Regions from separate parts of the Glutamicibacter arilaitensis Re117 genome, predicted to be linked through region 1. Evidence: riboswitches for the same ligand, from Rfam matches in the RefSeq annotation. Region 1 holds a riboswitch; the other holds the start of a gene.
What was found. Region 1 has a riboswitch for S-adenosylmethionine ahead of AARI_RS03410 (hypothetical protein). Riboswitches for the same ligand answer to the same signal wherever they lie in the genome.
Positions count from the first base shown of each region.

Region 2: linked by a shared signal. The riboswitch ahead of AARI_RS01720 (methionine ABC transporter ATP-binding protein) and the one ahead of AARI_RS03410 (hypothetical protein) in region 1 are both predicted to bind S-adenosylmethionine.

Region 1 covers NC_014550.1:641,787-645,191, forward strand. Annotated here, with positions in the region: gene AARI_RS03405 (VIT1/CCC1 transporter family protein) at 9-1,112, opposite strand; gene AARI_RS03410 (hypothetical protein) at 1,168-1,434, opposite strand; SAM riboswitch class IV at 1,451-1,564, opposite strand; gene AARI_RS03415 (cupin domain-containing protein) at 1,847-2,410, shown strand; gene AARI_RS03420 (hypothetical protein) at 2,548-2,964, shown strand; gene speB (agmatinase) at 3,266-3,405, shown strand, end outside.
Region 2 covers NC_014550.1:277,213-280,617, forward strand. Annotated here, with positions in the region: gene ggt (gamma-glutamyltransferase) at 1-473, opposite strand, end outside; gene AARI_RS01715 (NmrA family NAD(P)-binding protein) at 688-1,551, opposite strand; SAM riboswitch class I at 1,859-1,950, shown strand; gene AARI_RS01720 (methionine ABC transporter ATP-binding protein) at 2,045-3,064, shown strand; gene AARI_RS01725 (methionine ABC transporter permease) at 3,061-3,405, shown strand, end outside.

The DNA.
Region 1 (3,405 bases):
TCGGGCCGCTAGCTGACGCTGACGTCGAAGATCAGGCCCAAGCAATAGGTGACGGCAGCCGCTCCCCAGCCGATGGCCAGCTGGCGCAGGCCTCGTTTGAATGGGGACGCGCCGGAGAGCAAGCCGACGATGCCGCCGGTAATCATCAAGGCGATGCCAACCAGCACCACGGAGATGATGACTGCGCTCAGGCCGGATAGGCCGAAGATATAAGGCAGGATCGGCACAATAGCGCCGGACGCAAAAAGGAAGAACGAGGTAGTGGCCGCTCCGGTCGCCGATCCCAGCTCTTCATGTTCTTTTTCAAGTTCTGCGCTGCGGCCTTCTGGGTTCAACGAGAAGCCGGGATTGCAGTCACAGGTGAACATGCCCATGCGTTCGGCCGCACGGTGCTCGGCATCCTCATCGCTCATTCCTCGGGCCTTGTAGATCAGCAGCAGCTCGTTGGCATCGAGGTCCAGGTTCGGGGCTGCAGTGAGCGTGACCTGGGTTGGGCGCGAAGCGGTCAGCAGCTCGCGCTGGGAACGTACTGAGACGTATTCGCCAGCGGCCATGGACAGCGCACCGGCCAGCAAACCAGCAACGCCGGAGAACAGCACGAAGGTTGCCGAGACACCGGTGGCGCCGATACCCATGATCAGCGCCAGGTTGGAAACCAGCCCATCGTTGGCACCGAAGACCGCGGCGCGGAAGTTGCCTGAAAGACGTGCGCGGCCAGCGGTAGCCAGCGCACGGACTACTTCCTCGTGGACCTGTTCGTCGGCTGCCATCTGTGCGGTGGCATCCTTGTCATCACGGTAGGGGGAGCTGCTTTCCGAGCGCTGGGCCATGGCCAGCACGAACACCGAGCCCAAGTGCAGTGCCAGGAAACGCAGCATGGTGCGGCGCAAGGATGGACGAACGTCTTTGACGTGTCCGCCGAGCTTGGTCCGCCAGTGTTCTTCGTGGCGTGTTTCGGCTTCGGCCAGGCCTAAGAGGATCTGCCGTTCCTGCCCGGTTTTCTTCTCCGCGAGGGCACGGTAGATGGCCCCTTCGGCGATTTCGTCGGCGAGGTATTGCCGCCATCGCTTAATCTGAGTTTTGCTTGGTTCGCTTGCTGAGTGCTGTGACATCGTGAAGATGACTCTCCTAGTACATGGAGTTTCCCAATGAAACCCGTGGGTCGGATCAGCTACCCAGTTTAGTCAGGGCTCCGTTGCTTGGGAATTTGGCAAGGCTAAAAGCAAATTTCTTGCCTGCAGGATCTGCGATTGCTGGCACTACGAGCAGCAAATTTGATGTTTCCGGGTCGAAGATCGGCCGTCTCACGCCCCGGGCAAGGAGTCGTTCAAGCCGCAGCGGATCCGCTACATATCGGATATGCCAGTGGCCTTCGGCTTTGAACTGCACCTGTCCGGTCTGGCGGTCGATGATTGGCAGGATTGGATACGTCATGGGGCTGCATCTCTCTGGCGAGCTCTTGCCCGTGCAACTGTTGATGCGCGGACCGCTTCCTCATCCGAACCACCCATGAACTTGGGGTTGGTGTGCGGCCAGTCGGAGCTTGGCGCCGCATCTCGTGAAGCAACAATTCTGATGCTACTGCCGGGGTGGGGACTTGAAGAAGTCATGGGGCGAAATATGACTGCCGCTTCGCTGCTGGAACCAGATGCAGTCGGCACACCAGGCCATCGAGCTGTTCACGACTCATAGGCAGTTCCCTAGGCATCTTCGGTGGGGTGAACGGGGCAGAATGAATGCCGATAGAGATCACCGCGTGTTTACCATTGGTAAACTTGCTCCGCAGGCCTTGAAACCGAAATGGATTGGGCTTTGCCGCTATGAGAATCGTCGATGGAGCCAAACGATGAAAACCTTGCCAGTTGAACCAACCGGTGCAGCGATCAATATTGGCGCGCGGCTGCGCGGGGTGCGCCAAACCCAGCGCATGACCATTGACCAAGTCGCCGAGCTTTCGGGACTGACCAAGGGCTTCCTCTCACGCGTCGAGCGCGACCTGACCAGCCCGTCGGTCTCGACCCTCTTGCGGCTGTGCGAAGTACTGAGCATTGAAGTCGGTACGCTCTTTGAAGTTCCGGAAACCAAACTTGTGCGACTGGAGCAGGCTCCTCGCGTTTCCCTCGGCGGTGATGGCATCACGGAGCAGCTGGTTACGCCTCGCAGCGAAAAGCGGGTGCAGATGATCCGTGCCGAGATCGCGCCGAAGGGCACCGGCGAAGCGGAACTGTATTCGGTGGATTGCGAGCTGGAAGTGCTGCATGTGATTGGCGGCAGGTTCGTGCTCGTATTACCTGATCAACGAGTGGAACTCGAAGCTGGCGACACTATAACTTTCCCCGGCCGTGAGCCGCACAGCTGGGAGAACGAGTCCGACCAGACCGCCGTGGTTACCTGGACGCTGATTCTCTAGTTGTCCGTCTCCAGCTTCTGTTCTGGAGGTGGGACAGTCCCTGCGCAGCCTTGCGTTGGCTGGTGGGCCGGCAAACCGCGTATTCTAGAAGCATTGCGTTGATTTGGGCGCTGGGATCGATAAGTGATGGGAGAGGTGTGAAAACACGGGAACCGACCACAACGCATGACCAATTGCGCAGCATCAGCTGGTGGGCTTCGATACTTTTCGGTGTCCTTGTCGGCACCACCCTGACCTGGATCCGCACCCAGCGCAATTTCTTTTTCATCGGCGCTGCGATTCTGGCGATCGTGATCGTGACCATCGGGGTGCGCACGATTCGCCGCCGCGCACGCTTCCCACTGATGGCCCAAGCGCATACCTCGTGGGTCTATATGTTGTGGACCGGGGTCTTGCTGATCTTGGCTGGACCAGTTCAGCTGGTGTACGTAGCCGATGATCTTTCTGAACTGACTATCAAGTCACTGATCATGTCCGCAGGTTTTTGCCTAGGTATCCATGAGGTCGATCGTGCGCTGGTTAAAGCCAGCAAGAAGCACTCTGACGAGAGCTGATCATCTTCATTGGGCGAAATAGCCTGAAATATAGTCAAAACTCCAAGACTTTGGCACCACGCGCTGGAAGTGCTTGCCCAGCAGAATCGTAGTTCTGCCAGCTGAACGCCAAGAACATAGTTGAAGCGAACGCCGCCACCCAATCCCGGGTGGCGGCGTTCTACATTTCTCCTGGATTCTTGTGGCGGAGGAAGCCTGATCTTGACGTGATCCAGCAGACAAAATAGCATAATAGAAAACTGAAGTTTCGTATTAGACAACTCTGGCTTTTGTGCTGTTGTGTCTTGGGGAGGAAGTTGCGATGAAGGAAATCCGTATCGAGGAAAATGGTCGTCTAGGGCCCATCAATGCTGCGATGATTCCGCGCTATGCAGGAGGCGGCACCTATGCCCGGCTTCCACGACTGGACCAAGTGGAGAAAGCCGACATCAAGATTGTCGG
Region 2 (3,405 bases), 360 kb from region 1:
AGGGCGCGTTGCCAAGTGGCCAAGGTTCCGGGTACGCCAACTGCCACGCCGCTGGTAACCAGTTCCGGGGTGAAGTTGTACGGATCGCCCGTTGCCGGGTCGATGAAAGCATCATGGGAGATGCCAGCTGGTGCGGTCTCGCGGCCGTCAATGGTGCTGACCTTGCCGGACTTCGCATCGTAGTAGAGGAAATATCCGCCACCGCCAATGCCCGCGCTGTAGGGTTCGGTGACACCCAGTGCCGCCGCAGTGGCCACGGCCGCATCCACGGCATTGCCTCCCTTGCGCAGAACTTCAATGCCGGCGGCGGTGGCCTCCGGGTCTACCGAGGAAACTGCCCCGCCGGTGCCAATGGCCGTCGAGTCTTTCTGGGTGTGCCGTGGTTCCGCGCTCGCCGGAAGGGCTGAGAAAGCGCCCAGGCCCAAGGCGATAACTGCCGCGCAGGCAACTGACCGTAATCGTGCTCGTGACATACTTTGATCTCCTGGAAAGGTGGGGATGAAGTATGCGCAAATTTACGGGAACGGTATGCCGTGCGTGGTTGTGACACGCAGCACTTGTTATCCGTGCGCTAATTCCGCCCTTGTCCAGCGAATATGTTTGGTTATGACACGTAAAACAGTCGGGCAGCCACCACGGCATTGAATGCCGCGAATGACTGCCCGATTAAACTCTTAGCCCCATGGATTACTTGTCCAGGTTCTCCTTGATGACCTTGCCCAGGGAAGCCGGAGTCCGGCCGATCAGCTTGGCCAGATCGCCGGAGTTGACCTCTAGCGCGCCTTCGCGAACGCGCAGATCGGTATCGACGAGAATGTGGGCGAATGCTGCGGGGACTCCGGCATCCGCATAGATCTTTTCCAGCTGTTCGGGATCCATCTGCTGGTAGGCAACATCCTGTCCGGCAGCAGCGCCAACGGCGCCAGCGAGCTGGGTGAGGGTGAACGGCTTGTCGCTGCCCAGCTCGTAGATCTTGCCACTTTGCTCCTCCTCCGAGAGCAGTACCGCCGCGGCGGCATCGGCGTAATCGGCCCGAGCCGCTGCACTGATCTTGCCCTCGCCGGCGGCACCGAGCACCATGCCGCTGTTGAGGTAGCCCATCAGCTGGTCCGTGTAGTTCTCGATGTACCAGCCATTGCGCAGCAGCACGTAATCGATGCCGGAACCGGCCAGCAGGCGTTCGGTGGCGATATGCTCCTCGGCAAGCTTCATTCCGCCGGTCAAAGCGTTGGCAATAGAGGTGTACGCGATCAGCTGGACATCCACCTTCTTGGCGGCGTTGATGACGTTCTCATGCTGCGCCACGCGCTGGCCTACCTCGCTGGCTGAAATCAACAGCAACTTGTCTACGCCCTTCAGCGCGGATATCAGTGCCTGCTCAACGTTGTAATCAGCAACGCGGGTTTCCAAGCCTTTGCCCGCCAGCGGTTCCAGCTTCTGCGCTGAACGTCCAATGGCAACCAGATCAGCGGCCTTCGCGCCGCGCGCCAGCAGCGCATCGACGACTAGATTTCCAAGCTGTCCGGTGGCTCCGGTCACGGCAATCTTCATGGCAGTCCTTTCAAAAGCAGTCAGTGATTCCAACCGTAGGCCAGCAGCGCGTATTCCCGATGCCGGGCCGGGGCACCAATTGCCGGCGGTTGCCGGAGAAGGCCCCCCGGCTGAGCGCAAATCCGCAGGAGCACCTCCTACTCAAAGGGTCACATGAGGGGCAATGCGACAAATCATGACGCCGAAAATGACGCCGGCAGCCCGCTTTTCCAGTCCGGGGATGACGTGATGTCGCAGTGTTGCGCAACTCTTGGCTCGGTTCGGACATGGAACGCAGACTGGGAACACCTGGCCGCCAAGGCCGGGCAACCCATCCAGAGCGACCGAGAGACCTGGCTCGTTGACGTCGCAGCAACCACCCGAACCGCGGGACGGTGCTACCGCCAGGACCGATGGAGCAGTGGCTGCCACCGGGCCACGCCTGGCTACGAGCCGGCTCAACCTCGGCCCTGGGCAGTCCTTCACGGTGCAACAGCCAAGGAGCACGCAGCACATGATTGAGATCAAGGATCTGCACAAGCACTATGACACCGCGCAGGGGCGCATCGAAGTGCTCAAGGGGATCGACCTGTCGGTGCCGGAAGGCTCGATCACGGCAGTGGTCGGCCCTTCCGGGGCCGGCAAATCGACCCTGTCCCATTGCATCTCGCTGCTGGAGAAGCCCAGCAGCGGGCAGATCCTCATCGACGGCAAGGACCTCGGCGCGCTCTCGGGCAGGGCGCTGCGCGCCGAACGCCGCGCCATCGGCACGATCTTCCAGAACTCGGCCCTGCTGAGCCGGCTGAGCGTCGCCGAGAACGTGGCACTTCCGCTGCGGAACCTCGGGGTGGTCCACCACGAAATGCAGCAGCGGGTGGCCCAGCTGCTGGACCGGGTCGGGCTGCTGGAGAAGGCGGACGCCTATCCCGGGCAGCTCTCCGGCGGCCAGCGGCAACGCGTCGGCATCGCCCGGGCCCTGGCCCTGCGGCCGCGGCTGCTGCTCTCCGACGAAGCCACCTCGGGCCTGGATCCCGAATCCACGCACCAGGTGCTGGGGCTGCTGGATTCGCTGCGCAGCGACCTGGGCCTGTCCATCATCCTGATCACCCATGAGATGGATGTGGTGCGGCATGTGGCCGACGAGGTCGCCCAGCTGGCCAGCGGGCGCATTGCCGAGCACGGAGCCCTGCATGAGCTGGTGGCCTCGCCTGGCTCGGCGACCGGGGAGAAGCTGCTGCCGCTGCGGTCCGAGGAACTGCCGGCAGGCTTCGACTATGCCGTGACGGTGGCCTACCGCAAGGACCGGGTCGATCCCGGCTGGATCTCCCGCCTGGGCATCGAGCACGGGATCGCGGTGGCCCTGCTTGGCGGCGCCGTCGAGGCGCACCATGAGGGGACCTTGGGCCGAGTGCGCTTGGGCGTGCAGGGCGCGACCCCTCAGGACCTGCTCCGGTTGCTGGACGGGTGGGGCCTGCAGGCCGACCCGGGCAGCCTGGCCCGCAACAATCACGAACTGGTGGAGGCCAACGCATGAGAATCCCATTTGAAAGCGCAGCCGTGGGCACCGACACTCCGTGGCAGCAATTGCCCGCGTTGATGCTGCCGGCCTACGGCCAGACCTGGGCCATGGTCGGAATCGTCATGGCCCTGGTCATCAGCCTCGGAGGACTGATGGGCATCGCGCTATACAACACCGATCGGCAGGGGCTCTTCCCGAGGGCGCGCCTCCATGCGGTGCTCAGCTGGATCGCCAACATGGGGCGCTCCCTGCCGTTCCTGGTGCTGATGGCAGCGATCATACCGTTCACCAAATGGGTCACCGGCACCACCATCGGCATTGCCGCGGCCGCCGTGCCCATGACCATTGCCGGCATC